3 regions of the Pseudomonas oryzihabitans genome follow, and region 3 is predicted to be linked to each of the others. Evidence: riboswitches for the same ligand, from Rfam matches in the RefSeq annotation. Region 3 holds a riboswitch; each other region holds the start of a gene.
What was found. A riboswitch is a leader RNA that binds a small molecule or an ion and turns the genes downstream of it on or off. The one in region 3 is predicted to bind cobalamin.
Positions count from the first base shown of each region.

Region 1: linked by a shared signal. The riboswitch ahead of cobO (cob(I)yrinic acid a,c-diamide adenosyltransferase) and the one ahead of cobW (cobalamin biosynthesis protein CobW) in region 3 are both predicted to bind cobalamin.
Region 2: linked by a shared signal. The riboswitch ahead of APT59_RS19345 (ABC transporter substrate-binding protein) and the one ahead of cobW (cobalamin biosynthesis protein CobW) in region 3 are both predicted to bind cobalamin.

Region 1 is NZ_CP013987.1:1,585,555-1,595,472, reverse strand. It holds gene APT59_RS07160 (adenosylcobinamide-GDP ribazoletransferase) at 1-57, opposite strand, end outside; gene APT59_RS07155 (histidine phosphatase family protein) at 57-608, opposite strand; gene cobT (nicotinate-nucleotide--dimethylbenzimidazole phosphoribosyltransferase) at 601-1,659, opposite strand; gene cobU (bifunctional adenosylcobinamide kinase/adenosylcobinamide-phosphate guanylyltransferase) at 1,656-2,177, opposite strand; gene APT59_RS07140 (cobyric acid synthase) at 2,178-3,629, opposite strand; gene cobD (threonine-phosphate decarboxylase CobD) at 3,626-4,615, opposite strand; gene cbiB (adenosylcobinamide-phosphate synthase CbiB) at 4,608-5,516, opposite strand; gene bluB (5,6-dimethylbenzimidazole synthase) at 5,513-6,163, opposite strand; gene APT59_RS07120 (cobyrinate a,c-diamide synthase) at 6,160-7,458, opposite strand; gene cobO (cob(I)yrinic acid a,c-diamide adenosyltransferase) at 7,452-8,078, opposite strand; cobalamin riboswitch at 8,173-8,368, opposite strand; gene APT59_RS07110 (four-helix bundle copper-binding protein) at 8,466-8,795, shown strand; gene APT59_RS07105 (mandelate racemase/muconate lactonizing enzyme family protein) at 8,801-9,918, opposite strand, start outside.
Region 2 is NZ_CP013987.1:4,246,445-4,256,362, forward strand. It holds gene APT59_RS19315 (ABC transporter substrate-binding protein) at 1-669, opposite strand, end outside; gene APT59_RS19320 (MFS transporter) at 795-2,171, opposite strand; gene APT59_RS19325 (IclR family transcriptional regulator domain-containing protein) at 2,290-3,144, opposite strand; gene APT59_RS19330 (DUF962 domain-containing protein) at 3,287-3,805, shown strand; gene APT59_RS19335 (ABC transporter ATP-binding protein) at 3,790-4,554, opposite strand; gene APT59_RS19340 (FecCD family ABC transporter permease) at 4,551-5,585, opposite strand; gene APT59_RS19345 (ABC transporter substrate-binding protein) at 5,582-6,598, opposite strand; cobalamin riboswitch at 6,629-6,777, opposite strand; gene cobJ (precorrin-3B C(17)-methyltransferase) at 6,784-8,454, opposite strand; gene APT59_RS19355 (precorrin-2 C(20)-methyltransferase) at 8,442-9,182, opposite strand; gene APT59_RS19360 (precorrin-8X methylmutase) at 9,182-9,808, opposite strand; gene cobG (precorrin-3B synthase) at 9,801-9,918, opposite strand, start outside.
Region 3 is NZ_CP013987.1:2,515,022-2,524,939, reverse strand. It holds gene APT59_RS11710 (response regulator transcription factor) at 1-476, opposite strand, end outside; gene APT59_RS11705 (septation protein A) at 481-1,065, opposite strand; gene APT59_RS11700 (PHP domain-containing protein) at 1,127-1,999, shown strand; gene APT59_RS11695 (L-threonylcarbamoyladenylate synthase) at 1,996-2,625, shown strand; gene APT59_RS11690 (segregation and condensation protein A) at 2,736-3,464, shown strand; gene APT59_RS11685 (cobalamin biosynthesis protein) at 3,455-3,829, opposite strand; gene APT59_RS11680 (CbtA family protein) at 3,826-4,503, opposite strand; gene APT59_RS11675 (CbtB domain-containing protein) at 4,516-4,701, opposite strand; cobalamin riboswitch at 4,788-5,125, opposite strand; cobalamin riboswitch at 5,184-5,524, shown strand; gene cobW (cobalamin biosynthesis protein CobW) at 5,626-6,678, shown strand; gene cobN (cobaltochelatase subunit CobN) at 6,685-9,918, shown strand, end outside.

The DNA of each region.
Region 1 (9,918 bases), 930 kb from region 3:
TAGCCGGACCGGCAGGCGGGTGAGGAACTGCACGGCGATCAACCAGGACAGCGGCATCAGTCTTGCTCCAGTGCCAGCGACTGCAGGGTCGCGTAGGGTGCCTCGACCTGCAGTAGATCCTTGGGCGGGAAACCGCGCTGGCGCGCCAACAGCAGGCGGATGACGCCGCCGTGGGTGACGATCAGGCTGCGTTGCGCCTGCAGTCGCGGACGCCAGCGCGCCACCGCCCCCAGCACCCGCTCGGCGAAGGCGGCCACGGGCTCGCCCTCGGGCGGGGTATAGGCATAGGGATCGGCCCAGAACAGCCCCAGGGCCTCGGCCTGGTCCCGCATCAGCTCGGCCGCACTGCGGCCTTCCCAGGCGCCGAAATCCAGTTCGCGCAGATCGGGCTCCAGCAGCAGCTCGGCACCCTGCTCCGCTGCCAGCCATTCGGCGAAGCGTGCGCAGCGCTGCTGCGGCGAACTCAGGATCAGGGGGAAAGGCGGCTGCGCGGCGACGGCGGCGCGCAGTTGCGTCCAACCCTGTTCCGACAGCGGCGGATCGAGGCGGCCGCGAAAGCCTTCGGGACCCTCGGTGGCGCCATGGCGCAGCAGCCAGCAATCAGTCATGGGCGCGGCTGGAAACGCTGGCTTCGGCGAAGGTGGCCATCTCGCTGTGCAGACGACAGGACAGCTGCAGCAGCGGGACCGCCAGGGCCGCACCGCTGCCCTCGCCCAGGCGCAGGCCCAGGTCCAGCAGCGGCTCGCCACCCAGGGCCAGCAGTACGGCGGCATGGCCGGGCTCGGCGCCGCAATGGGCGAACAGCAGCCAGTCGCGGGTATCGGGCTGCAGGTGTTGGGCACAGAGCGCGGCGACCGAGCAGATGAAGCCATCCACCAGGGTCGGCAGGCCCTGCTGGGCGCAGGCCAGATAGGCGCCGGTCAAGGCGGCCAACTCGAAACCGCCCAGCCGGCGCAGCAGTTCGTAGGGATCCTGCAAGGCATCGCCATGACGCAACAACGCACGCTGGATGACTGCCACCTTGCGCGCCACGCCATCGGCGTCCAGCCCGGTACCGGGCCCGGCGAGGGCCAGCGGCGAGGTGTCCAGGAGCACGCTGGCCAGGGCGCTGGCGGCGGTGGTGTTGCCGATGCCCATCTCGCCGCCAATGAAGAGGTCGGCGCCGCCGGCACAGGCCCGCAACACGGCGTCGCGTCCGGCCTGCAGCGCCGCCTGGCACTGGTCATGGGTCATGGCTGGCGTCAGGGTGAAATTGGCGGTGCCGCGTCCCAAGGGTAGATCAATCACCCCGGGCAGGGCTTCCAAGGGCGTGACGGTGCCCAGGTTGATGACTTCCAAGGCGGCGTCGAGTTGCCGGGCGAGCACGCTGATGGCGGCGCCACCGCGCACGAAGTTGCGCACCATCTCGGCGGTGACGGACTGCGGATAGACCGAGACGCCCTCCTCCACGACCCCGTGGTCACCGGCGAAGACGGCGATGGCGGTGCGCTGCAGCAGAGGGCGCGGCGTGCCCTGCAGGGCCGCCAGCTGGATGGCCAGCACCTCCAGATCGCCAAGCGAGCCGCTCGGCTTGGTCAAGACCATCTGCCGCTGGCGCGCGGCTTCGGCGGCAGCGGTATCGGGTTGGCGGCAGGGTCCTTGCCACCAGGGCATGCTCATAACGGGGTTCCTTTGAGGGTCAGGGGGAGACCGGCCACGCTCAGCACCACGCGATCGCAGCGGGTGGCCAGGGCCTGGTGCAGTTCGCCAGCGGCATCGACATAACGCCGTGTCAGCTCGCCCAGGGGGACGATACCCAGACCGGTCTCGTTACTGACAAAGATAAGCCGGCCAGGCAGCTGGGGCATGACGTCGAGCAGTTGCGCGCAGGCCTGCTCCAGGCGCTGTGGATCGTCGAGCAGCAGCAGGTTGGTCAGCCAGAGGGTCAGGCAGTCCACCAGCAGACACTGCTCTGGCGCGGCCAGCGCCTGCAGGCGTTCGCTCAGCGCCAGGGGCTCTTCCACCAGCGCCCAGTGTGCGGGCCGGCGCGCCGCGTGGCGTTCGATGCGGCGCGCCAGTTCGGCATCGCTGCCCCCGGCGGTAGCGATATAGGTGACTGCCAGTCCGCAGTCGGCAGCCAGGCGCTCGGCCAGGGCGCTCTTGCCGGAGCGAGCGCCGCCAAGAATGAGTTCGCGCATCTAGAGCTCGCAGAGGGCGCGCAGGCGCCCGGTGTCCAAATGGTGTTCGACGAGGTCGGCCAGGCGCTCCAGATCGCGTTCGCGCAGGGCGTGGTAGTCCAGCTGCTGCGGCTCGGCCAGACCCGCCCAGCGCAACAGCGCGACACTGGCAGCGGGCGACTCGAACAGGCCGTGCAGGTAGGTACCCAGCACCTGGCCGTCTGCGCTGAGACTGCCATCGACGCGACCATCCTCGAAGCGCAGCACCGGATGCTCCAGCGCCGCTCCCCGGCTGACGCCGGCATGAATCTCATAGCCGGCGACCTCGGCGTCGCCGTCGCACAGCCAGCCGCGCACGTTGCGCAGCTGCTTCTCCGCGGCCAGTTCGGTGGTCATGGCCAGGAGTGCAAGGCCCAGGCTGTCACCCGGGGCACCCTCCAGGCCTAGCGGATCGGCGACTCGCTCGCCCAGCATCTGGAAGCCGCCGCAGATGCCCAGCACACGCCCGCCATAGCGCAGGTGACGGGCAATGGCCGTGTCCCAGCCCTGGGCACGCAGGAACGTCAGATCGCTGCGCACGCTCTTGGAGCCGCCCAGGATGATCAGATCCGCCGCGGGCAGGGCCTCGCCCTGCCGAACGAACAGCAGTTCCACCTGGGGATGCAGGCGCAGGGGATCGAAATCGGTGTGATTGCTCAGCCGTGGCATCACCGGCACCGCCACCCGCAAGCGGGGTCCCTGCTTGGCGACCTGGCCGGTGGCCAGGCGATCCTCGGCTTCCAGGTGCAGGTCATGCAGATAGGGCAGCACGCCAAGCACCGGTTTGCCGGTGCGGGCTTCGAGCCAGTCCAGCCCAGGTTGCAGCAGGGCCAGGTCGCCGCGGAAGCGGTTGATGATGAAGCCAGCGACGCGTGCCTGCTCGCTGGGTTCGAGCAGGTCCAGGGTGCCGACCAGATGGGCGAAGACACCGCCGCGATCGATGTCCGCCACCAGCAGCACCGGGCAGTCCACCGCCTCGGCGAAGCCCATGTTGGCGATGTCACCCTGGCGCAGGTTGATCTCGGCCGGTGAGCCGGCGCCTTCCACCAGCACCACCTCGAAGCGCTCGGCCAGCCGGGCATGAGAGGCCAGTACCGCTTCGCGGGCCACGGGCTTGTAGGCGTGATAGGCCTTGGCGTCCATGCTGGTGACGGCGCGGCCATGGATGATCACCTGGGCGCCGACGTCGGTATTGGGCTTGAGCAGCACGGGATTCATGTCGGTATGGGGCGCCAGACCACAGGCCTGGGCCTGGACCGCCTGGGCCCGGCCGATCTCGCCACCGTCAGCGGTCACCGCGCTGTTGAGCGCCATGTTCTGCGGTTTGAAGGGTACTACGCCTACACCCTGGCGATAGAGCCAGCGGCACAGGGCGGCCACCAGGGTGCTCTTACCGGCGTCGGACGTGGTGCCCTGCACCATCAGCGTACTCATAGGGGACTCCGGTAGTTGGCCAGCCCCTGGTCCAGGCGCTGCCAGCCGGACTCGTCGCCTGGCAGGCCGAATCTCAGGGCGCCAAGGTCGGGGAACAAGCGGGTAAAGATGGCCTGGCGCGCCAGGTGCTCGTGCAGGGCCGTGGCATCTGGGCGCTGCAGCAGCTGAAACAGGGCGCAGCCACCGCTAGGGTCGAGGGCGTGCCCGGCGAGCACCGCCGCCAGGCGCTCGCCGGCTTGCCGAAGCGCCTCACGCTGGCGCTCATGAGCCGCCTGGTCGACCAGCAGCTGCCGCGCAAGATGACGACTGGGCCCGTTGACCGTCCAGGGACCGAGATGCTCATCGAGCGGCGAAAGCAAGTCCGGCGCGGCGAGCACAAAGCCCAGGCGCATGCCGGCCAACCCGAAGAACTTGCCAAAGGAGCGCAGCACGATCAGCCCGGGCAGATCGCTGAAGGGCGCGAGACTCGCACCTGGCGTCGGGTCCATGAAGGCCTCGTCCACCACCAGCCAGCCGCCCCGCCTTTCGAGGCGGGCATGCCAGTCCAGCAGCCGCGCAGGTGAGAGGCGCTGCCCAGTAGGGTTGTTGGGGTTGACCACCACCAGTACGTCCACTTGGTCGAGCCCGGTCGCGATCTGCTCCTCGCTCCACGCCAGCACCTCGTGGCCGGCGCGACGCCAGGCCAGGGCATGCTCGGCATAACAGGGCGCCAGCACCCCGACTCGCGAAGGCGCGCGCAGGACGGGCAGCGCCTGGATGGCAGCCTGGGAACCAGCCACCGGCAACAGCGCGGACGCACGATAGTAGCTGCAGGCGGCGTCCACCAGGCCGTCATCGGGCTCGGGCAGGCGCGCCCAGGCACTGGCGGGAATCTCGGGCAATGGCCAGGGCCAAGGAGCCAGTCCGGTAGACAGGTCCAGCCAGTCGGCCAGGGGGATATCATAGGTGCGCGCCGCGCGCCGCAGTCGACCGCCGTGCTCAAGCAAGCAGCAGTCCTCCCAGGGCGATCAGCAAGGTCCACAGCCAGGCGCCGCGTCGTACCAGCTGGAGGGCACGGGTGATGGCCAGGAAGGTAGGGGCCGGACCGCGACCCAACAACGGACGCTCGTGCCATTCGCCGTGGTAGCGGGCGGCGCCGCCCAGGCTCACCCCCAGGGCACCGGCGCCGGCGGCCATCACCGGGCCGGCGTTGGGGCTGTCCCACAGCGGCGCCTGGGAGCGCCAGCTTTCGATGGCGCTCCAGAAGCGGCCAAGACCGGCATAGGTCAGGGCGACCAGACGCGCGGGAATATAGTTGAGGACATCGTCCAGGCGCGCCGCGGCCCAGCCGAAGCGCTCCAGGCGTGGGGTGCGATAGCCCCACATGGCGTCCAGGGTATTGGCCAGGCGATAGAGCACCACGCCCGGGGCACCGAGCAGGGCGAACCAGAACAACGCGGCGAAGACGGCGTCGCTGCCATTCTCCAGCACGGATTCGGTGGCGGCGCGGGCCACAGCGGTTTCGTCCAGCTCGTCTGTCTCCCGACTGACGAGGTAGCCGACCCGGCGCCGTGCTTCGGGCAGGTTGTTGCGCTGCAGGGCACGTGCCACCGGCTCGGCGTGCTCGCCCAGGCTACGTAGGCCCACCGCCAGATACAGCGCCAGAGGCTGGATGATCCAGGCCAGCCAGCCGATCTGGCAGAGCAAGGCGGTGAGCAGCACCCAGGGCAGCACGGCCAGGCTCCAGGCCATCACCCCATGACTGCGCCAGCCACGGCCACCGGGGTTGAAGCGCGCTTCGAGGCTGTCGGCGTAGCGGCCGAACAGCACCAGGGGATGGCCCCGACGGGGTTCGCCGAGCAGCAGGTCGAGCAGCATGCCGCCGACGACCGCGAAGGCCAGCATCATGGCTTCTGGCCCCAACGATTCTCGAAGACCAGTTCTTCCAGCGGGCGGCCCTGACGCCAGCCCTCCTCCTCCAGCATGGGTCGCGGATAGAAGGCTTCCACCGGCCCCAGGCAGAGGATGGCCGCTGGCTGGGACCCCTCGGGCATCTCCAGCAGGGTGCGCACCGCTTCCGGGTCGAACAGCGAGACCCAACCCATGCCCAGGCCTTCGCAACGCGCGGCCAGCCAGAGATTCTGGATGGCGCAGGAGAGCGAGGCCAGGTCCATCTCCGGCAGGGTACGGCGGCCGAAGATATGGGCTTCGCGCCCGTCCATCAGGGCAGCGACCAGCACCTCGGCGCAGTCGAGAATGCCCTGCACCTTGAGCTTCATGAAGTCATCGCTGCGCTCGCCGAGGGCTTCGGCGGTGGCGCAGCGCTCTTCCTCCACCAGCTCGTGCAGGCGCTGGCGCAAGACCGGATCGCTGATGCGCAGAAAGCGCCAGGGCTGCATCAGCCCGACGCTGGGGGCCTGGTGGGCGGCACCCAGCAGGCGGGCCAGTTGTTCGGGAGGCACCTCGCCACCGCAGAAATGGCGCATGTCGCGGCGCTCGGCGATGGCTCGGTAGACGGCGGCTTGTTCGGCAGGGGTATAGGGTGTCGTGGTCACGGCTTGAACATCGCGGCGGCCGCGGCGGGTGCCGACGGCATGTAGAAGTGAATATAGCTGGCGGTGAGGCGACCGTCTCGATAGACCGCCTCGGCCACCGCCTTACCATTGGGGCACAGACCCCGCGCCCAGGGTGCCTCGGGCGACTCCAACGCGGAATGATGATAGGTGTGGCCGCGCAAGGTGCCCTGCGCGAACTCCACCGACTGCAGGGCCAGGGCGGTCAGCCGGGCCTGCATCCGCGCGCTGCCCGGCAGGAGACCGAGCATGGCGGCGGACTCACCGGCCTTGTCGGTCAGCTCCTGGAGCAGATAGAGCATGCCACCGCACTCGGCAAGGATCGGCTTGCCGGCGGCGTGGTGGGCGCGAATGGCGGCGCGCATGCCAAGGTTGTTGGACAGCGCCTGCAGGTGCAGCTCGGGATAGCCGCCCGGTAGATAGAGGCTGTCCACCTCCGGCAGAGTCGAGTCGGCAAGCACGGAAAAGAATTGCAGCTCGGCGCCCAGGGCGCGCAGCAAGTCCAGGTTGGCCTGGTAGAGAAACGCCAGGGCCGCATCGCGGGCCACGCCAATGCGCACCCCGGCCAGCAGCGGTTCGACCGGCGTCGGCTCCGGCGCGGCGAAGGCCACTGGCGGCGGCAATTCGATGTCGGAGCTGGCGGCCAGGGCATCGGCCGCCATGTCCAAACGGCGATCCAGGTCGGTGACCTCGTCGGCCTGGATCAGCCCCAGGTGGCGACTGGGCAGCTCGATGCCGGCATCTCTTGGCAGGCTGCCAAAGAAGGTCATGCCCGCCGGCAGGCTGCCGCGGATCAGCTGCGTCTGCCGCGGGCTGCCACTGCGATTGGCCAGCACACCGGCGAACGGCAGGCTCGGCCGATAGTGGGCCAGGCCATAGGCCAGGGCACCAAAGGTCTGCGCCAGGCCCGCGGCGTCGATCACCCCCAGTACCGGTACGCCGAAGCGCTCGGCCAGGTCCGCCGCCGACGGCTGCCCGTCGAACAGCCCCATGACGCCTTCGATGAGGATGAGGTCCGCCTCCGCCGCCGCTTCCCACAACAGGCGCCGACTCTCGGCCTCGCCGATCATCCACAGATCGAGCTGGTAGACCGGGGCGCCACTGGCACGGGCGAGGATCATCGGATCGAGAAAATCCGGGCCGCACTTGAACACCCGCACCCGCCGCCCCTGGCGTGCATGCAACCGGGCCAGGGCGGCGGTGACGCTGGTCTTGCCCTGACCGGAGGCCGGGGCGGCGATCAGCAGCGCCGGGCAGTGCCGCGGTTCGCCTACCATTCGATGCCCTGCTGGGCGCGGACGCCGGCCTGGAAGGCATGCTTGACCAGACTCATGTCGGTCACGGTGTCGGCGGCTTCGATCAGGGCCGGCGGCGCGCCGCGGCCAGTCACCACCACATGCTGGTGCGCCGGACGCCCGGCGAGATCGGCCAGCACCTGGTCGACCTCCAGATAGCCATGCTTGAAGGCGATGTTGAGTTCGTCCAGCAGCACCAGGCCGATGGCCGGATCGCGCAAGAGCTCCACTGCCACCGCCCAGGCCGCGGCCGCCGACTGCAGGTCGCGGGCACGATCCTGGGTGTCCCAGGTGAAACCCTCGCCCATGACGTGGTAACGCACCTCGTCGGGGAAGCGCCTGAAGAAGAGTTGCTCGCCGGTGTCGCGGCGGCCCTTGATGAATTGCACCACGCCGACCTGCATGCCGTGGCCGAGGGCGCGTGCCGCCATGCCGAAGGCGGAGCTGCTCTTGCCCTTGCCGATGCCGGTGTGCACCAGCAGCAGGCCGCGTTCGTCCTGGGCGTCGGCGATCCGGGCGTCGATCACCGCCTTCTTGCGCACCATGCGCGCGCGATGGCGCTCGTCACGCTCGGGGCTGTTCGAATCAGGGGTGTCGGTCATGGCGGTTCTCCGGGTGCGGGCGCGACGGAGAAACGGGCAGAGACGCCGCCCGCGCAAGGCAGGTGGCGACGCCGCACGACGCCCTCCGCATCGCCGAGATGAACGCAAGCGTGGCCGGTCTCCGGGCTGGTGAGTCGATACCCTCGGGCACCCGCTGCGCCCCTTCCCGGCCGGGGCCAGTGGGTCTCGCGCAGCTGCTACTCAACTACCGTTGCGGGGGCAGCGCCGGCTCGACCGGCTTCCCTGTTTCACCCCGACTCAAACGGGGCACCACGTGCAAGGGCGCAGGGTACGGACTACCCGAGAGAGCGTCAATCGATCGCGCGGGCCGAACTCGGCGCCCGGCGGCCGGGTCCACCCTTAGCACCCCACTGCCAGGAGATACCTATGACCGAATCCTCCCTCGCCGCCTGCATCAAGGCCTGCCTCGACTGCGCGGCCGCGTGCGAAACCTGCGCCAGCGCCTGTCTGGGTGAAGCCAATCTGGACATGATGCGCGATTGCGTGCGCCTAGATCGTGACTGCGCCGACGCCTGCCGCCTGGCCGCCACCTTCATGCAGCGCGGCAGCGATCGCCTGGCCGAAGCCTGTGCCCTCTGCGTGGCGACCTGCCGCGCCTGCGCCGCCGAATGCGGCAAGCACAAGGCCGACCACTGCCAGGCTTGCGCCCAGGCCTGTGAAGCCTGCGCCGATGCCTGCGCAGCCATGGCCGCCTGAGCCCCTTACCGCGTTGATACCCGCCCGATCCGGTCCGGCCGCTGACGCAGCGCCGGATGCAGGGCGGTGCCTAGGCCCGGTGCGGTTGGCGGTAGCAGCCAGCCCTGCTCCAGTACCGGCAGCTCGGTGACCAGCTCACGATAGAAGCCCGCCAGATAGGCTCGCACCACTTCCTGAAAGATGGCATTGGCTGAGGCCAACCCCAGATGCAGCGAGGCCATCAGCACCACCGGTCCGGTGCAATCGTGCGGGGCGATGGGCTTCTGATAGGCCTCGGCCAAGGTGGCGATCTTGCGTGCCTCGCTCAACCCACCGCACCAGGACAGGTCCACCATCACATAGTCCAGCGCATCGGCCGCCAGCAGATCGCGGAAGGCACCGCGCATCGCTAGGGTCTCGCTGCCGCAGACCGGAATGCCCGCCAGTCGCCGGAAATCCGCTAACCCCTGAACGTGATCCATCTTGATCGGATCTTCCGCCCAGAAGATGTTGTAGTCCTTGAGTGCTCGGGCGATCTGCAGGGCGCAGGTCGGATTCCACAAGGAATGGAATTCGCACATTACCTCGATGCCATCGCCGACCGCCTCCCTGATGCGCGCAAAGGGCTCCAGACCCTGGCGCAAGTCGGTGCTGGACAGAAACTGGCCGCCACTGGCCAGGGCGAAGGCATCGAAGGGCCAGATCTTCATGGCGGCAAACCCTTCGTCCATCAGGCTCTGGGCCAGTTCGCCCGGGTTTTCCACTGCCGCCACCTGATCGTCGTAGCGACCGGCCACACGGGCCTCACCCTTGGCGATCAGCCGGCGCTGCTCACCACCGGTATTGAAGTTGGGACTGGCGCAGGTGTTGTAGGCGCGCATCCGCTCGTGGACCTGGCCACCCAGCAGCTGATGGATCGGCACACCCATAGCCTGGCCGAACAGGTCCCAGAGGGCGATGTCCAGCGCCGAAGCCGCTCGGGTTTCCACGCCGCTGCCGTTGAAGCCGAGATAGCCACGCAGCAGCGCCCGACTGTGGGCTTCGATCTGCAGGGGATCGCGACCCAACAGCAGTGGCGCGCAAAGCGAGTGGATCTGCGCCTCCACCGCTTCGGCGCCGCGAAAGGTCTCACCCAAACCGACCA
Region 2 (9,918 bases), 1.7 Mb from region 3:
ACCATAGGTGAAGGAGTACTCGGCCGGGCCCTTGTTGCCGAACTCGGCATAGACTCGCGGCCGCGGGCGATGGGCCGCCGCGATACGGGTCTGGATGTCTTCCACCACCTTGGCGTAGAAATTGGCCAGTTCGGTGGCCCGTGCCTCCTGGCCGGTGATGATGCCGAGCAAGCGGGTGGAGGCCAGATGGCGTTCCAGGGTCTGGGCGTTGTAGTCGATCGCCACCACCGGGATGCCGAGCTGTTCGAGGCGCTTGACCTCGCTGTCCAGCGCCTGGAGCTGCCAGGCGGCCAGCACCACCAGATCCGGCTTGAGGGCGAGCACCTTCTCGACGGAAAAACTATTGTTTTCCGTCTCCCCCACATCGGGAAGGGTGGCCAGGGATGGCCGGTGGGCGACGTTGAGCGCCCAGTTGGCCGGTACCTTGCGCTCCCAGGCGCCGCGGGAAACACCGACCACGGCGTCGAAGGCATGCTCGCCCCCCACCGCCAGATAGTCGCCATAGTGGAAGCCCAGCACCACGCGCTTGGCCGGCGCCTCGATGGTCACCGTGCGCCCGAGGACATCGGTGACCTGGCGGGTCTCGGCGAAAGCTGGAGCAATCAGAAAGCAAGCGATAAGCGTTACCAGCCGGACAGCCCACTGCCCGCTGCGAGCGAAACCTTTCATGGAACCCCTTGGACATCTGCACCCGCTCTAGACGGGTGACTGCGGCGCATGCAAAGGGTGCAACTTTACGCGGTGGCAGCGCTTGCGCCTAGCGTCAGCCACCGGCAAAGGGGAAGCCGTCGTGCTCAAGTGGCATCGGCGTGACTGACCACGCCCTTGATCAGCACCGCCAGGGCGGCGAGACCGGCCGGCAGGAGCAGCGCGGTGAGCACCTGGGTGAAGGTCCAGCCCAGGCCCAGCAGGGTCGCGCCCATCCAGGCACCGGTGATGGCGCCGAAGCGGCCGATGCCGAGCATCCAGGACACCCCGGTGGCACGGCCATGGGTCGGGTAGTAGCGCGCCGCCAGCGACGGCATGGCCGACTGGGCGCCGTTGATGCACATGCCGGCCACCAGCACCAGGGTGGCCACCAGGGCGACCTGGCCCAAGCTCTGGCCGACGCAGTAGGCGAAGATCCCGGCCAGGGCATAGAACAGGCCGATGACCTTGTGCGGGTTGAACCTGTCCATGGCCCAGCCGACGAACACCGCGCTGAGTACCCCGCCGAACTGGAACAGCGCGCCAATCAAGGCGGCCTGTTCCAGGCTGGCACCGGCGTCGCGCATCAGCGTCGGCAGCCAGCTGGTGAGCAGATAGACGATCACCAGGCCCATGAAATAGGTCAGCCACAGCAGCAGGGTGCCGGCGCTGTAGCTGCGGTTGAAAATCACCGCGAAGACGTTGCCGGTCTTGACCGACTTTTGCTCGGGCACCATGAAGTGCCGTGCTTCGGCGGCCTCGCGACCGATGGGCGCCAGTACCCGGCGGATGCGCTCGGCGCTCTTGCCGTGCACCACCAGGTAGCGCGCCGATTCCGGCAGCCAGAGCAGCAGCACCACGGCCAGCGCCAGGGGCAGCACCCCGCCCAGCACCAGCAGGCTGTGCCAGCCATAGGCCGGGATCATCCAGGCCGAGACGAAGCCGCCGCCCGCCATGCCCAGGTTGAAGCCGCAGAACATACTAGTCACCAGCAGCGACTTGAGGCGTTCCGGGGTGTACTCCGAGAGCAGCGTGGTGGCGTTGGGCATGGCCGCGCCGAGGCCCAGCCCGGTGAGGAATCTCAGGATCACCAGCTGTTCGAGGTTGGCGCTGAAGGCCGACAGCAGGCTGAAGCCGCCAAAGAGGAAGGTGGCGACCACCAGCACGCCCTTGCGGCCGAAGCGATCGGCCAGCGGGCCGGAACCCAGGGCACCAAAGACCATGCCACCCAGGGCGGCGCTCATCACCGGCCCCAGGCTGGCGCGTGGGATGCCCCACTCCACCGACAGCGCCGGGGCGATGAAGCCCATGGCCGCGGTATCCAGGCCATCGAGGAAGACGATCAGAAAGCACAGGGCGACGATGCGCCACTGGTAGGCGGAGAGCGCCTGGCGATTGATGAATTGCTGGACGTCCAGGGTGCCGGCTATCGCCGTGGCCGGATGGTCGGCCAGGGGGATGGCACCCGCGAGGGTTTGCGTCATGGTGGTCTGCTCGTGTTGTTGTTATCGGCGTAGTGCGCCACTGCGCCGACGTTAAGCCCAACCCCGAACAGCTGACAATTCGATTATCGGCGACATGGCCGATAATCGACCGGATTCGCTAGTGAAACAGCCGGGTACTCAGCTCCTGGCTGGCCGCCAGCAGCACCGGCAGGAACCGCGTCTCCAGCTCCTGGCGACCGACCCGGCTGGCGTGGGTGCCGACGTTGAGCGCCGCCAGCACCTGGCCGGCGGCGTCGCGCAAGGGTACCGCCAGGGACCTCAGGCCCACTTCCAGCTCCTGGTCGACGATCACGTAGCCCTGCTGCCGCACCTGGCCCAGGCACTCGATGAGCGCCGGCGGCTGGTAGAGGGTGCGGCTGGTCTTGGCCTGCAGGTCGGCGTGTTCCAGATAGTCGTGCAGGGCGGCATCGTCCAGGGCGGCGAGCAGGATGCGGCCCATGGAGGTGCAATAGGCCGGCAGCCGACTGCCCACGCTGAGGTCCACCGAGATCAGCCGCTGCGGCGTGGCCGAGCGGGCGATGTAGAGGATCTCGTCGCCCTCCAGGGTGGCCATGGAGCAGGCTTCATGCAGTTGCTCGCTCAAGCGATCGAGTACCGGCTGGGCGGTGACCGCCAGCGGCGTGGACGACAGATAGGCGTGCCCCAGGGTCAGCACCTTGGGCAGCAGCGAATAGGTGCGCCCATCGGTGGTGACGTAGCCGAGCTTCATCAGGGTGTGCAGGCAGCGGCGCACGGCGGCGCGAGGGATCTCGGTGCGATGGCTGATCTGGGCGATGGTCAGCTGGCGCTTGCGTTCCTGGAAGGCATGGATGACCGCGAGGCCGCGGGCCAGGGAGGTCATGAAGTTCGGGTCGCCGGTAAAGGCTTCGATGCGCTTTGCCGGTGAGGCGATGATGGGCGGCGCGGCCAGCGGCGGCAGGCCCGTGGCGTGAGCGGTGCGGTTATCGTCCATCGAACCGGTCCTCGGCAGGCTTTTGATCGATTATCGAGCGAGGGGGCGATTATCGCAATCGCATTTCTTCTCGCCCCCGCAGACGAAAGCGCTCGTCCAGAGGCATGCTGAGGCTTCACGCCAGCCGCCTGGATGCCTGCCGATGAAAACCCTGGAAGATCATCTCAGCCAATACGCGAGCTACCATCGCGATCCACGCAACATCGCCAGCCACTTCCCCGGCATCCTGCTGATCGTGCTGGCAGTGGCCATCCTGCTGTCCCGCCCCGTATTCACGCTCGCTGGCTGGCCACTGTCCCCTGCACTGCCGGTCGCTGGCGCGGTGGCGATCTTCTACCTGCGCCTGGATCGGCCGCTGGGGCTGCTGATGAGCGGCCTGCTCGGTCTTGCCATTTGGCTGGGTGTCGCGCTGGCCGTCCAGACCACCGCTGCCTGGCTCGGCTGGGGCCTGGGTCTGTTCCTGATCGGCTGGGCCATCCAGTTCGTCGGCCATCATTACGAGGGACGCAAGCCGGCCTTTCTCGACGATATCGCCGGCCTGGCCATCGGCCCGCTGTTCATCGTCGCGGAACTGGTGTTCCTGCTGGGCGGGCGCCCGGCACTGCGGCAGGCGATCGAAGAACGGGCCGGCCCGGTACGGCGCCGTCAGGCCAGTCGATAGCGGATCGTCGGCCGATCATCGGGGCCGTCCAGCGCCACCTGCGCCCTTACCCCCCAGACCTGCTGGATCAACTCGGCCGTCAGCACCTCGGCAGGCGCGCCTTCGGCCACCAGTTGGCCGTCTCTGAGCACCGCCAGGCGGTCGCAGAACAGCGCGGCGAGGTTCAGGTCGTGGATCGCCAGCACGCAGGTGGCCGGCAGCCGGCGCACCAGATCGAGGATCTCCAGCTGGTGTTGGATATCGAGGTGGTTGGTGGGTTCGTCCAGCAGGAGTTCGCTGGGTTCCTGGGCCAGGGCGCGAGCGATCTGGGCACGCTGGCGTTCGCCGCCGGAGAGGCTGTGCCAGCGGCGGGCAGCCTTGTCGACCAGGCCTACCTGGGCCAGGGCCCGCTGGCAGACTTCGGCATCGCGGGCGCTCCAGGCATCGAGCAGGCCCCGATGGGGCGTACGACCCAGGCGCACCACCTCGGCTACCGAGAGATCAGCTTCGGTACCGGCCTGCTGCTCCACCAGGGCTACCCGGCGCGCCAGGTCGCGCCGGCGCAGGTCCTGCAGGGGCGTCTCGTCGAGGCTGACCCTGCCCTCCTCCGGCCGGCGCAGCCCGGCCAGCAGCCGCAGCAGGCTGGACTTGCCCGAGCCGTTGGGGCCGAGCAGCCCGAGCACCCCACCGGGCGGTACCGCCAGCGTGACCCCGCGGAGGATCGGCTGGCCGCCGGCGCTCCAGGCGACGTCGCGCGCGGCGAGACTCATCGGACCTCCCGTGCGCGATAGAGGATGAAGGCGAAGGCCGGCGCGCCGACCAGGGCGGTGACCACGCCGATGGGCAGGGTCTGCTTGGCCACCAGGGTACGGGCGACGATGTCGGCCAGCACCATGAACAGGGCGCCGATCAGGGCGCAGGTGGGCAGCAGGCGCCCATGCCCCGGACCAACCAGGAAGCGTGCCACATGGGGGATCACCAGGCCGACGAAGCCCACCGCGCCCACCAGGCTGACCAGGCAGGCGGTGATCAGGCCGGTGACCGCCAGCAGCAGCAGGCGCAGCGGCCCCACAGCGACCCCGAGGCTGGCGGCGGCGTCCTCGCCAAAGGCGAAGGCATCCAGCGCTCGGGCACAGGCCAGGCACACCAGCAGACCGGCGAGTACCACCCCGGCGGCCAGCCAGACGTCTGGCCAGCGCACCCCGGCCAGGCTGCCGAGCAGCCAGAACATCACGCTGCGCGCCTGCTCGGCATTGGCTGCGGTGGCGACGATATAGGCGGTCAGGGCATTGAACAGCTGGGAAGCGGCCACTCCGGCGAGGATGATGCGGGTGCTGCCACCGCCGCCCAGAAACGGCAACACCACGGCGAAGGCCAGCACCGCGCCGAGAAAGGCGCCGAGCGAGACCCCGAGCACCCCGCCGCCGACGCCCAGCAGCATTACCAGCACCGCGCCGGTGGAGGCCCCTGCCGACAGCCCCAGCACATAGGGTTCGGCCAGGGCGTTGCGCAGCAGCGCCTGGAGAATGGCGCCGGAGACCGCCAGGCCCGCGCCACAGCAGGCCGCCACCAGGGCACGACTGAGGCGGTACTCCCAGACGATGCCCTGGACGATACGCTCCACCGGATAGGGCCCCAGGCCTAGGCCGTTGGCGATGGCCTGCAGGCTGGTCAGAGGCGCGATGGGCATCTCGCCGAAGGAAGCGGCCAGCACCACGCTCGCCGCCAGCGCCAGCACGGCGGCCAGGCCCAGCAGCCAGCGCCAGGGCCGGGCCCCTTCGGCTGCCAGGGGCAGGCTCATGGTTGCGGCTTGGCCAGGTCGGCGGCCAGAGTCTCGACGCTGTCCACCACCCGCAGCGAGGGATTGAGGGTCGGGGCGTCCACCACCAGCAGGTGGTTCTCGCGCACCGCGCGCAATTCGCGGGTCAGGGGGTCGCTGCGCAGGAAGGCCAGCTTCTTGTCGACGTCATCGGCGGGATAGAGACGGCGGTCCATGCGCGCCACGACGATATAGTCAGGGTCCAGACTGGCGATACGTTCCCAGCTCACCGCTGGCCATTCCTCGGCGCTGTCGACCACGTTGCGCAGGCCCAGGGACCGGGCGATCCAGGCCGGTGCGCCCAGGTTGCCAGCGACCCAGGGATCGCCTTCCAGGCGCGGACTGGAAAACCAGAACAGCACCGAACGCCCCTGGACCCCGGCCGCCTTGGCCTGCTCGCCAGCGGCGGCGATGCGGTGATCCAGCTCGGCAACCAACTGCTTGCCAGCCGGCTGCACATCGAGAATGGCCGCCAGTTCCCGGGCCTCGCGGGTCACCAGGTTCATGTCGAAGGGCGCGCTGCGGCTGCCGTCGCTGTTGGAATCAGCAGTCACCGCCTTGCCCTCGCAATCGCTGGGCGCCACATAGGCGGCGATGCCCAGCTTGGCGAAGCGGGGGAAGTCCGCCACCTCGCCGCCGGGTCCGACGTGATAGGTGTACTGCGCCGCCACCAGGTCCGGCCGGGTACCGACCACGGCTTCGAAGCTGGGAGCGTTGTCGGCCAGGCGCGGAATGCCCTTGCCCTCCTCCTGCAGGTCTTTCGGCAGGCCGCCGAACCAGACCCCGGTACCCACCAGGCGCGAGCCCACGCCCAGGCGCAAGAGCAACTCGGTACTGGCCTGGCCCAGACTGACCAGGCGCTGGGGCGCGCGCTCGAAGACCAGGTCACGGCCGCAGTTGTGGATGGTCAGCGGATAGGTCGTGGCGGCCTGGGCGCTAAGGGCGGAAACGGACAACAGGCCGGCGGCGAGCAGCGGTGAAAGACGGCGAAGCATGGACTCTCCTTGGGATGACGCGTCCCTTGTGGATGATGGATGTTCCCTGGCGAGGTCTGGCTCGCTTCTTTCGAAGCTCACAGTGGCGCGACCGCGCCGGACTCTCACCGGCTTCCCGCCAGGGAATAGGAAGGGTCGCCGAGGGTGGGCCAGCGGCGACCAGGATTCAAGCATTAAATGTTACTTTATAACAATTCCGGATCGTACCAGCGCGGCGTATAGACCCATTCGCCGCCATCGGCCCGCGGAAAGCGCCGGGTATGGCTGGAGCCGAGGATCACCAGGGTGCGTGAATCCACCATGTCACTGCGCAGGGCGCCGAGGCTGGTGTATTCGAGCCCCCCGCCGGGCCGGCCGACATCACGGCCGAGGATCACCGGGGTGGTCGCCGAACGGCAGCTGCGCAGCACGTCCAGCGCGCGCTCCAACTGGTGCGGGCGAGCCTTGGAGATGGGGTTGTAGAAGGCCATGGCCAGGTCCGCTGCCGCGGCCTGGCGCAGGCGCTGCTCGATCACCGCCCAGGGCTTGAGGTTGTCGGACAGGGAGATCAGGCAGAAGTCGTGGCCCAGGGGCGCCCCGGCCAGGGCGGCGCTGGCCATGGCCGCGGTGATGCCCGGCAGGATCTCCAGCTCCACCGCCGCCCAGCGCGGGTCATCGGCGCCTTCCAGCACCTCCAGTACCGCGGCGGCCATGGCGAATACACCCGGATCGCCGGACGACACCATGACTACCTGGCGCCCGCTGGCAGCCAGCTCGAAGGCATGGCGGGCACGCTGCAATTCTTCACGGTTGTCGCTGGCATGGGCCAACTGATCCGGACGCAAGGGGCCGGCCATCTGCACGTAGGTCGCGTAGCCGAGTACGTCCTGGGCCTGGTCCAGGGCGCGGCGCACCACCGGTGCCATGAGCTCGGCCGCGCCGGGGCCGAGGCCCACCACGCTGAGGCGGCCACGCCGCTGGCCAAGGTCCTCGGCTTCCAGCGGCCGGTCATGCAGGTGCAGGGCGATGCCCCGCTCCTGGGCACGTTCCACCGTCGTCAGGGCGAAGTCCGGCGTGTTGGCGTCGACGAATCTCAACGGCACATCCAGCGCCTGGCTCAGCTCGACCAGGCCGGGCGCGGCCATGTCTTCCGCCCGCGCCAGCAGCACCGCCACGGCACCTGGCGCATAGCCGGTGCTGGCAAGCAGTTCGGTGACGGCGGCAGCGGTGGCATCGGCACGTACCGCCACCAGCACGGCGCGGGGATGGATGAGCAGGGTGTGGTCGTCGGCACTGGCCAGCGGCGAGACCAGGATGCGCTGGTGCGCAGCGGGGTCACGGGCCAGGGGTACCTCGTCCAGCCAGGGCGCCTCGCCCTCGATGCGTACCGGGGCGCCGGCCAGCAGATCGGCCACCCGGTGCTTGGCCACGTCGACGTCGGCCAGGGCATAGCCGGCCGGTGGATCGAGCAGGCAGGTGCCGAATCTCAGTTCACCACTGGTGGTGATGGCCGGGGCCACGTCCAGCAAGGTACCCAGCTGGCGGGCCAGGCGATTGGCACCGGCCAGGCCGCCCAACAGCGGCACCACGGCGCTGCCGTCCTCGGCCACCGCCAGTACCGGCGGCTCGGCGGTCTTGTCGTCCAGCAGCGGCGCCAGGCTGCGGATGACGATGCCGGCGGCGCAGAGCACCAGCAGCGGCCGCTGCTGGCGATAGAGGTCGCGCAGATGGTCGCCGAAAGCGGTGTAGGTCACGTCGCCCTCGACCCGCCCGGCCAGGCCGTGCACCAGGCTGCCCGGCAGGCCAGCCTGCAGGCGGCGAGCAGTGGCCAGGGCGCCAGGGCCGAGGATGACGATGGCCGGGCTCAACCCTTCCATTTCACCCCCGGTACCACCACCAGCGAGAAATACGGCGAGGCCATGGGGTCGACCTCATCCAGCGCCACGATGCGCTGGTTGTCCATGGTGGCGCGTTCGATGTAGCGGGCACGCTCGTCCAGGCCCAGGTCGCGCAACACCTGGCGCACCTTCTCGAAGTTGCGCCCGAGCTTCATCACCACGGCGGCGTCGGCGCTCGCGAGACGTGCCTTGAGCTCCTCGGCGGAGAGCACCCCGGAGAGCACCGTGAGGGTCTGGTTGCGATAGACCAGCGGCAGGCCGAGCATGGCCACGCCGCCGAGCATGGAGCAGACCCCCGGCACCACCTGGGCTTCGTAGCGCTCGGCCAGGCGGTCGTGCAGGTACATGTAGGAGCCGTAGAAGAAGGGATCGCCCTCGCAGATCACCGCCACGTCGCGACCGGCGTCCAGATGGTCGGCCACCTGGGCGGCGGCGGTGTCGTAGAAGTCGGCGATCACCGTCTCATAGGACAGCGGCGGCGCCAGCTTCTCGGTGGTCACCGGATAGACCAGCGGCAGGCGCTGCTGGCCGTCCAGCAGATAGCCCTCGATGACGCCATAGGCATTGCCGCCCTGGCCCACGTTGGCCTTGGCCTTGGCGACGAAATAGGCCACCACCGGCGCGCCCTGCAGGAGGCGCAGGGCCTTCAGGGTGATGAGTTCCGGATCGCCGGGGCCGACGCCCAGGCCGAGCAGGCGGCCGGCCATCACTCCACCTCCGTGGCCAGGGCATTGACCGCTGCCGCGGCCATGGCGCTCCCGCCACGGCGGCCGCGCACGATGACGTAGGGCACGCCGCGACTGTCGGCGGCCAGGGCGTCCTTGGACTCCATGGCGCCGACGAAGCCCACCGGCATGCCGAGGATCAGCGCCGGCTTGGGCGCCCCGGCGTCGAGCATCTCCAGCAGATAGAACAGCGCCGTGGGGGCGTTGCCGATCACCACCACGCTGCCGGCCAGGTGCGGCCGCCAGCGCTCCAGGGCCACCGCCGAGCGGGTGTTGCCCTGGGCCACGGCCAGCTCGCGGATGCCCTCGTCATGCAGGGTGCAGATCACCTGATTGGCGGCCGGCAGCCGGGTGCGGGTGACGCCCTCGGCGACCATGCGCGCATCGCAGAGGATGGGCGCGCCAGCCGCCAGCGCCGCACGACCGGCCGCGCCGGCGCCCGGGGAAAAGGCCAGGTCCTGGACCACGTCGACCATGCCGCAGGCGTGGATCACCCGCACGGCGAGCTTTTCCAGGTCAGCGGGGATGGCCGATAGATCGGCTTCGGCGCGGATGGTGGCGAAGGATTGGCGATAGATCGCCTGGCCGTCGCGTTCGTATTCAAGCATCACTAGGACTCCGGGCCAGCCAGGCGGCGGCCTCGTCGAGGGATAGTTGGGTGGCGCGCCGCCAGCCCGGGCCGGGCTGGGTGGCGTCGCGCACGAAGAGGTCATAGCGG
Region 3 (9,918 bases):
ATGCGACTCTCGGTGAGGGTGAGGGTGATCTCGGTTTCGCCGATGTTGGCCACGCCCCGTGCCAGGCTCAGCGACAGGTCGCCCAGTTGCAGGCGTGCTGCCGGCTGGGCCGGATGGCTGCGCCTGAGGATGGCCCTCAGGCGCGCGGTGAGTTCGCGCGGATCGCAGGGTTTGGCCAGGTAGTCGTCGGCGCCCAGCTCCAGGCCGAGGATCCGGTCCAGCGGCTCGCCCCGTCCCGAGAGCATCAGCACCGGCAGTTGCGGATGATCGCTACGCAGCTGCTTGAGCAGCTCCAGGCCACTGCCGTCGGGCAGCATCACGTCCAGCACCACGACGTCCGGCGTCGCGTCGCGCAACTGGATGCGCGCGTCGCTGCCGGCGTGGCAGGCGGTGACCTCGAAGCCTTCCTGTTTCAGCCAGGCGCCGAGCAGCTCGCACAGCTCCTGATCATCGTCGATCAGCAGAATCTGACTCATGGAATCAATCTCGCGGTTCATCCATCGGTTGCAGATGGCGCGCCAGATAGAGGCCCTGACCGAGCATGAATACCAGGGTCATCGCCAGGCTGCCGAAGACCTTGAAGTCGACCCAGAAGCTTTCGTAGGTGAAGGCCACATAGAGATTCGCGCAGCCGCAGACGATGAAAAAGATGATCCAGGCGATGTTCAGGCGCGTCCAGATCGGCGCGGGCAAGCGCACCGCGTGGCCCAGCATGCGCTGGATCAGCGGTTTGTCGCCGATGAACTGACTGCCGAGGAAGGCCAGGGCGAACAGCCAGTTCACCACCGGCGCCTTCCACTTGAGAAAGGTCTCGCTGTGGAACGCCAGGGTCATGCCGCCAAATACCAGGCAGGCGATCAGCGTCAGCCACTGGCTCTTCTCCAGCCGGCGCTGGGTCGCGTAGATCACGCCGTAGACCACCAGAGAGGCAATGATCAACACCGCGGTGGCACTGAAGATGCCGCCCAGGGTGAAGGCGTGCCCGGCGAATTCCACCGGACGCGGATCGAGCTTGTAGACCAGGAAGAACAGCAGGAGGGGAATGAAGTCGATGAATTGTTTCATTAACGCAGCCGATAGCAGTGCATCGCGGCATAATACCCGATGAAGCCGAAGGAGAAAGCCCATGCGTATCGACCTGCACTGTCATACCACTGCGTCGGACGGCGCCTTCGCGCCCGCCGAGGTCGTCAGACGGGCCCATGAGCGCGGGGTACAGCTGCTGGCCATCACCGATCATGACACCCTGGACGGTTACGCCGAAGCGCTGGAGGCGGCGGATGGCCTGGGTCTTCGCCTGCTCTCCGGGATCGAGATGTCCTGTACCTGGGGCGGGGCGACCTTGCATGTGCTGGGCTACAACTTCGATCCCGAGGCCCCAGCGCTGAACGCCGCCCTGGAAGCCTTGCACGAAGGACGCTGGGAGCGTGCCCGGGAAATCGACCGGCGGCTGGCGGCCAAGGGCATGCCCGGCACTCTGGAAGGCGCTCGGGCGGTGCAGTTGGCGCTGGGTGATAGTCGCAACGCGCCGGCGCGACCGCACTTCGCCGAATACCTGGTACAGGCCGGTCTTGTCCAAGACCGGGGCGATGCCTTTCGCAAGTGGCTGGGCGGCGGCAAGCTCGGTGACGTCAAGCAGCACTGGCCGACCCTGGCCGATACCCTGGCCACCCTGAAGGGCGCCAAGGCCTGGATCAGCCTGGCGCACCCCCTGGCGTATGGCTTCACGCGCACCAAGCTGCGGAAGCTGATCGGCGAATTCGTCACCGGTGGCGGCCATGCCATCGAGGTGGTCAACGGCATACAGCCGGCCGAGCAGGTCGGCACCCTGGCAATTCTGGCGCGGGAATTTGGTCTGATGGTGAGTGCGGGCAGCGATTTCCATGCGCCAGCCGATTGGTCGGACCTGGGCATGTACCGTCCGTTGCCCGAAGATCTGCCGCCCCTCTGGGCGCGCTTCAGTCAACCGCTGTACCCTCAGAATCGGGAACCCCAATGAGCCAGTTCATCGAGATTCATCCGCAGAATCCCCAGCCGCGGCTGATTCGTCAGGCCGTGGAAATCATCCAGTCCGGTGGTGTCATCGCCTATCCCACCGATTCGTCCTATGCGCTGGGCTGCCGAATCGGCGAGAAGAGCGCCGTGGAGCGGATTCGCCGCATCCGCCAGCTCGACGACAAGCACAACTTCACCCTGGTGTGTTGCGATCTCTCGGAGCTCGGCATCTATGCCAAGGTGGATACCAGCGCTTTCCGCCTGCTCAAGGCCTATACGCCCGGGCCCTATACCTTCATCCTCAACGCTACCCGCGAGGTGCCGCGGATGCTGCTGCATCCCAAGCGGCGCACCATTGGTGTTCGGGTGCCCCAGCATCCCATCACCCTGGCGCTGCTGGAAGCACTGGGCGAGCCGCTGATGAGCGTGAGCCTGATTCTTCCCGGGGATGAGGACGCCCTCGGCGATGCCTGGGAAATCCGCGAACGCCTCGACCACTTCGTCGACCTGGTGATCGAAGGCGGACCCGGTGGCTTGCAGCCGTCCACCGTCATCAGCCTGGCCGACGACGAGCCCGAGGTGATCCGTGTCGGTGCCGGTGATCCCACGCCCTTCATGATCGAAGCATGAGCGAGGCCCTGGATCCCCAGCTGCTCGAACCCGAGCAGCTACGCCTGGCGCTGGTGTATGGCGAGGCCTTCACCGAGCTGCCCCAGGACCTCTATATCCCGCCGGATGCGCTGGAGGTCTTTCTCGAAGCCTTCGAAGGGCCGCTGGACCTGCTGCTCTATCTGATCCGCAAGCAGAACATCGACATCCTCGACATCCCCGTCGCCGAGATCACCCGGCAGTACATGAGCTATGTCGAGTTGATGAAGGCGGTGCAGCTGGAACTGGCCGCCGAGTACCTGCTGATGGCGGCCATGCTGGCGGAGATCAAGTCGCGCATGCTGTTGCCCCGGGCCGAAGGCCTGGAAGCCGAGGATGAGGATCCGCGCGCCGAACTGATTCGCCGGCTGCAGGAGTACGAACGCTTCAAGAAGGCCGCCGAGGATCTCGACGACCTGCCGCGCGAGGGGCGTAACTTCGTGGTACCCACTTTGCCGGCGCCCGAGGCGCGTGCGCGCAAACTGTTGCCCGAGGTCGAACTGGGCGAGCTGCTGCTGGCCATGGGCGAGGTACTGCGCCGGGCGGATCTCTTCGAGAGCCATCAGGTGACTCGTGAGGTGCTATCTACCCGCGAGCGGATGAGCCAGGTGCTGGAGCGACTCAAGGACGGCGCCTTCGTGCCCTTCGTCGCCCTGTTCACCCAGGAAGAAGGCCGTCTCGGTGTGGTGGTGACCTTCATGGCCATCCTCGAACTGGTCAAGGAATCCCTGGTGGAGCTGGTCCAGCACGAAGCCTTCAGCCCCATCCATGTCCGCGCCCGGATCAGTGGCGCCGACGCCGAAGTGGCGCCTCAGGAATAGGCCAGGGCCGCCGTGGCGGCCGCGCTCTTGCGCTTGCTCACGCGCAATCGGGCACCTTCGCCAGCCGCCCTCAATGCCGCGGCCTCGGCAATGCTCGAGCTACCGGTGTGTTCCAGCGCGACAGCGCTGGGTGAAAGGACGCCGACCTGCTGAGCCAATTGCGCCGCCGTGAAACCGAGCAGTGGCAGGTGCCAGCGCTCGGCGAGGGCGCATAAGGCCCCTTCTTCCAGTCGACTTTCCACCGTGGCCAGGGCCGTCAGGGCGGTGATTTCGCACTCGGCTTCCTGCAACACCGACTGCGCCAGTTCGGCGAGTTCGTCCAGCGAGCAGCCCCGCCGGCAGCCCAGGCCCAGGACCCGTTTCATGGGTGTGACGCGCCCTGACGGCGAAACAGCCAACTGCAGGCCAGTCCCAGCAACAACCAGAATGGCAGATTGCTCGCCAGCACGGCGATCTGGAAGTGCCGCTGCAGCTCGTGCGGTGCCAGGCTGGAATGCTCGATGGGCTGGGGCGCACCTAGCACATGCGGCAATACCAGCAGACCCAGAGCGATGATCTTGTAGCCGGGATGGCGGGCGAAGACCAGCAGGGCGAGGGCGGACGCGGTGGCCCCAGCGGTGCCGATCCACCAGGTTTGCCTTAGGGTCAGGTCGGCTGCGGCGGTCCCTGGCAGTTCCGGTGGCAGGCCGAGGCTGGGCGCGAGGCAGAAGGTGGCATAGCCAGCCAGTCCCCACAGCAGGCCCTGGTAGGTTCGGTGCGGTGTGCGCAGATTGAACAGGCCCGCCAGGACCAGGCCGAAGCCCACAGCCACCACCAGGTTGCCGCCAAAGGTGGCCAGGGTGCGTGGCCAGCCGTCTTCCGGCGACCAGGCTTCTGCGCCGTGCTCATGATGCTCCGTCATGACCGGTGCCTCGACCTGTACCTCATAGGTTTCCGCCTGAAGGATGAGCGGGGTCAGCCAGAGGCTCTGCAGGACGCTCAGCAGAAGGGCGGCGAGCAGGCCGGCCACGCCGGCACTGAAGGCGATACGCTGAAACATGCCGATCTCCTCTTAGTGGCAGGGGAAGCCTTCGCTGTGGCGGGTGTCGTGGGCGCCGTTGTGCAGGGCCTCGACATGGGAAAAGCCGGCCAGGAACACCAGGCCCAGGCCAAACAGGCAGGCGAGCAGGGTGGCCGTCAGGCGTTGGGTGCGGGTACTGGTCTGGGGCAGGGCGGTGGTGGAGCGGGCAGCGGTCATGACGAGGCCTCGGAGTCGAAGCGGCAGGGACGCGCCTAGGCAGCGGGCCGGTAGGCAGCCGCCGTCCAGCACGACCGCCCACCGCGGGTTGCTTGAAGGCGACAGGCCGGTCTCCGGACTCACGAGGGTCTTGTGGGGGCGGGCTGGCTGCGCTCGGCCCGGCGTTGTCGAATCCTTCTCCGCAAGACTCATCTACACCCTGTAAATGACGCTTGCTACGAAGGTTTCGTCTTGCCGTGCGCGGGCTCGCTCAAGATCGCATTCCCGTACGACTACCAGGATCGCCTTCCCCAAGCTTGCCGGCCGGGTGGCATCGTGATCCTGCGCTCGTCTACCGTTGCGGGGGCAGTGCCGGACTTGGACCGGCTTCCCGTTTCACCGCGACCCATGGCGGAGTCGCGACACCTGAAGCAGGGTCGAGCAGACCACGCGGGTCGTCCGACGGTCAAGCCTGTTCGATTGACACCCCGGCGGGGCACTCGTAGCCTGTCGGGCTTCGAGGTGCTCTTGTCCGCAAGAGCTTGAAAGGGAACGCGGTGCGACACCGCGGCTGCCCCCGCAACTGTAAGCGGCATCTTCAGCCTCTCCACAGAGCCTGTTCATAATGTGCTGCGCGTCGGTCAACTGCGTTGAAGATGCTTTCGGAATGCTCATTTACCATTCGTAAACTCGAGCGCGAGTCCGATCCGCTTCCTTAAGTATCTTCGCCTTGCTCGACTCTAGCTCGCGAAATCATGAACAAGCTCTAAGGCCACTGCTCACGCGGGAAGGCCGGAGTCGGGCGCCGTGAGCCAGGAGACCTGCCTCGCTAGTTTTCCATACGCAACCGGGCGGGGTGATCCGGGCTGCCACCAGGGCCTCGCCAGCGTGCGAGCGTCCGGCATGCCTGCCCGCCTTTTCTCGCATTTCACCTAAGGGCAGCCCATGAAAACCCTGGCCAAGACCCCCGTCACCATCGTCACCGGCTTCCTCGGCTCCGGCAAGACCACCCTGTTGCGCCACATGCTCGACCATGCCGAAGGCCGCCGCATCGCGGTGATCGTCAATGAATTCGGCGAACTGGGCATCGACGGGGAGATCCTCCGTCAGTGCAGCATCGGTTGCACCGAAGAAGAAGCCCAGGGTCGGGTCTTCGAACTGGCCAACGGCTGCCTCTGCTGCACCGTGCAGGAAGAGTTCTTCCCGGTCATGAAGGAGCTGGTGGCGCGTCGTGGCGACATCGACCACATCCTCATCGAGACCAGCGGCCTGGCCTTGCCCAAGCCGCTGGTGCAGGCCTTCCAGTGGCCGGAGATCCGCAACGCCTGCACCGTGGACGCGGTGATCACCGTGGTCGACAGTCCGGCCGTGGCTGCCGGCACCTTCGCCGCCCACCCCGAGCAGGTGGACGTTCAGCGCCGCCAGGATCCCAACCTGGACCACGAGTCGCCGCTGCATGAGCTGTTCGAAGACCAGCTGGCCAGTGCCGACCTGGTGATCCTCAACAAGGCCGACGGCCTGGATGCCGAGGCGCTGGCCCGGGTCCGCGCCGAGGTGACCGAGGAATTGCCGCCGGCGGTCAAGGTGGTGGAAGCCAGTCGCGGCGTGCTGCCGTTGTCGGTGCTGCTGGGGCTGCAGGCCGAGTCCGAGGCCCATATCGACAGCCGTCCGACCCACCACGACCTCGAGGGGCATGAAGACCATGATCATGACGAATTCGACTCCTTTGGTGTCGAATTGCCCGAAGTCGCCGAAGCGACCCTGCTGGCGGCCCTGACCGAGGTGGTCAAGCGCCATGGCGTGCTGCGGGTGAAGGGCTTCGCCGCCATTGCCGGCAAGCCGCTGCGCCTGCTGGTACAGGGAGTCGGCACCCGTTTCGACAAGCATTTCGACCGTGCCTGGCAGGCGGCGGAACCCCGTCGCACCCAACTGGTGCTGATCGGCCAGGAGCTGGACCAGGCGGCGATCACCGCTCAGCTGCGCGCTGCGGTGGCCTGAACCTAGATGCATCTGCTGCGTACCCAGCCGGGCGGTTTTGTCCCGGATGACGGCATTGCCCACCTGGCGCAGACGCCGGGTGAAATCGTTGTCCTCTGCAGTGGCGACTCGCACCTGGCGCTCCTGGCCGAGGCCACCCGCACCCTGGATGACGGCTATCCCAGCCTGCGCCTGGCCAACCCCATGCAGCTGCAGAACCACGCCTCGGTGGATCTTTATGTCGAGGAGGTGCTGAGCCAGGCGCGGGTGGTGTTCATCTCCCTGCACGGCGGCCAGGGGTATTGGCGCTATGGCATGGAACGCCTCACCGAGCTGGCCGCACGGGGTCTGACCCTGATCGCGGTACCGGGTTGTGATCGCCCTGATCCGGAGCTGATGGCCCTGGGTACGGTCGCGCCCGAGCTGGCCGAGCGACTGTGGCGCTATCTGCGCCAGGGCGGTCTGACGAATGCCCGGGATTTTCTCCATTGCCTGGCCGCCGAATGCCTGGGTGCCAGCTACACCCACGAGGCGCCACGAGAATTGCCGCGCGTGGCGGTGTACCAGCCCGAAGGCCTTGGCCTCGACGGCTGGCGCCAACGCTGGCAGCCGGATTGGCCGACGGCGGCGCTATTGTTCTATCGCACCCATCTGCAGTCGGCCAACACGGCCTTCGTTGATATCTTCTGCCAGCAACTGCAGGCCCAGGGACTGAATCCGCTGCCCATCGCCGTGGCCAGTCTCAAGGAATCCGCTTGCCTGACGGAAGTGGAGCGGCTGCTGGATGAGACCGGTACCGCGCTGATCCTCAATACCACCGGCTTCGCCCAATCCAGTCCGGAGCGGCCTAACCTGGCACCTTTCCGCCGACCGGTGCCGGTGCTCCAGGCCATCTGTGCCCAGGACAACCGCGAGCGCTGGCTGGAGAATCCCCAGGGCCTGGGCGCCCGCGACCTGGCCATGCACATCGCCCTGCCAGAGCTGGATGGGCGCATCATCACCCGGCCGATCAGTTTCAAGGGTCTGGCCTGGCGCTGCGAGCGCAGCCAGAGCGACGTGGTCAACTACCAGGCCGACGAGGAGCGCATGGCCTTCGTTGCCCGCCTGGCGCGCAACTGGGTCGAGTTGGCGCGGCGCCCGGCGGCGGACAAGCGCATCGCCCTGATCCTGGCCAATTATCCGACCCGCGATGGTCGTATCGGCAACGGCGTAGGCCTGGATACCCCGGCGGCTGCCCTCAAGGTGCTGGAGGCCTTGCAGGCGGCCGGCTATCCGGTGGCCAATCTGCCGGAGAGCGGTACTGCCCTGATCGAGCGCCTGCTCGGTGGCGTCACCAACGACAGTGCCCTACGCGATCTGCGCCCAGCCTTGCAGAGCCTGGCGCTGGATGACTACCAGGCGTTGTTCGCCCAGTTGCCGCCAAGCCTGCAGGAGGCGGTGACCGAGCGCTGGGGGCCGCCCGAGGCCGATCCCATGCAGCGGCGTGGCCGGCTGATGGTGGCCGGGGTGCGCTTCGGCCTGACCTTCGTCGGCATCCAGCCGGCCCGCGGCTATGACGTCGATCCCGCTGCGGTCTATCACGACCCGTCGCTGGTCCCGCCCCACGGCTACCTGGCCTTCTACTTCTGGCTGCGCGAGGCCTATGGGGCGCAGGCGGTGGTCCACCTGGGCAAGCACGGCAACCTGGAGTGGCTGCCGGGCAAGGGCGTGGGCATGTCGCAGGAGTGTTGGCCGGACGCCATCCTCGGGCCGCTGCCCAACGTCTATCCCTTCATCGTCAACGATCCGGGCGAGGGTGCTCAGGCCAAGCGTCGTACCCAGGCGGTGATCATCGATCACCTGATGCCGCCGCTGACCCGGGCCGAGAGCTACGGCCCGCTGCGCGACCTGGAGCGCCTGGCCGACGAATACTATGACGCCAGCCTGCTGGATCTGCGCCGGGCCACCGAGCTGCGCGCCGAGATCCTGCAGCTGGTGCGCGAGACTGCCCTGGACCGCGAGTTGGGCCTGGTCATTACCGATGACCCCGACAGCTGGCTGCCCCAGCTGGATGCCTATCTCTGCGACCTCAAGGAATCCCAGATCCGCGATGGCCTGCACGTGTTCGGCGAATCCCCGACCGGCCAGCTGCGCCGCGACACCCTGGTGGCCCTGCTGCGCATTCCTCGCGGCGACGCCCAGGGCGGCAACGCCAGCCTGCTGCGCGCCCTGGCCAAGGATCTGCAGCTGGCGTTCGATCCTCTGGCCGCCGATCTTGGCGAGCCCTGGCAGGGCGACCGTCCGGCGTGCCTTGCCGCGCTTTCCGCGGAACCCTGGCGCACCCGGGGCGACACCCGCGAGCGTCTTGAGGTGCTCGCGCTCGCCCTGGTCGCCGCGATGGTGGATGGCGAACCACTGCCCTTGGCATTGGCCGACCTGCCGGCGACCCGCCCGGTGCTGGAGCAGCTGGTCGCCCAGGTGGCACCGGCCCTGGATGGCTGTGGCCCTGCGGAAATCGCCGGCCTGCTGGCCGCTCTAGGCGGTCGCTTCGTCCCGGCCGGGCCCAGTGGGGCGCCGAGTCGCGGCCGACTGGACGTGCTGCCCACCGGGCGCAATTTCTTCTCCGTGGACGTGCGCAACCTGCCAAGCATGACGGCCTGGCGACTTGGCTGGCAGTCGGGCAACCTGCTGCTGGAGCGCCATCTACAGGAGGAGGGCGATCACCTGCGCCAGCTGGGCCTTTCCGTCTGGGGGACGGCGACCATGAGAACCGGCGGCGATGACATCGCCCAGGCCATGGCGCTGCTCGGCGTGCGCCCGGTGTGGCAGACCGGCAGCGCCCGGGTCGAAGACTTCGAGATCCTGCCACTGTCACTGCTGGATCGACCGCGAGTGGATGTCACCCTGCGTATCTCCGGCTTCTTCCGCGATGCCTTCGGTGGCCTGGTACGGTTGTTCGATGCCGCGATCCAGGCGGTCGCCGCGCTGGACGAACCGGACGACCTCAATCCCCTGGCTGCCCAGGTGCGGCGGGAGCGGGCGGCGCTGGAAGCGGCCGGCATCGAGGCCGACCAGGCCCGGCGTCAGGCGGGCTGGCGCATCTTCGGCGCCCAGCCTGGGGCCTATGGCGCCGGTGTCCAGGGTGCAGTCGAGGAGCGCCAATGGCAGGACCGCAGCGAGCTGGCTACCGCTTATCTCAACTGGGGCGGCTATGCCTATGGTGCCGAGGACGAGGGCACTGCTGCGCGCGACGACTTCTCCCGGCGTCTGGGCCGCCTGCAG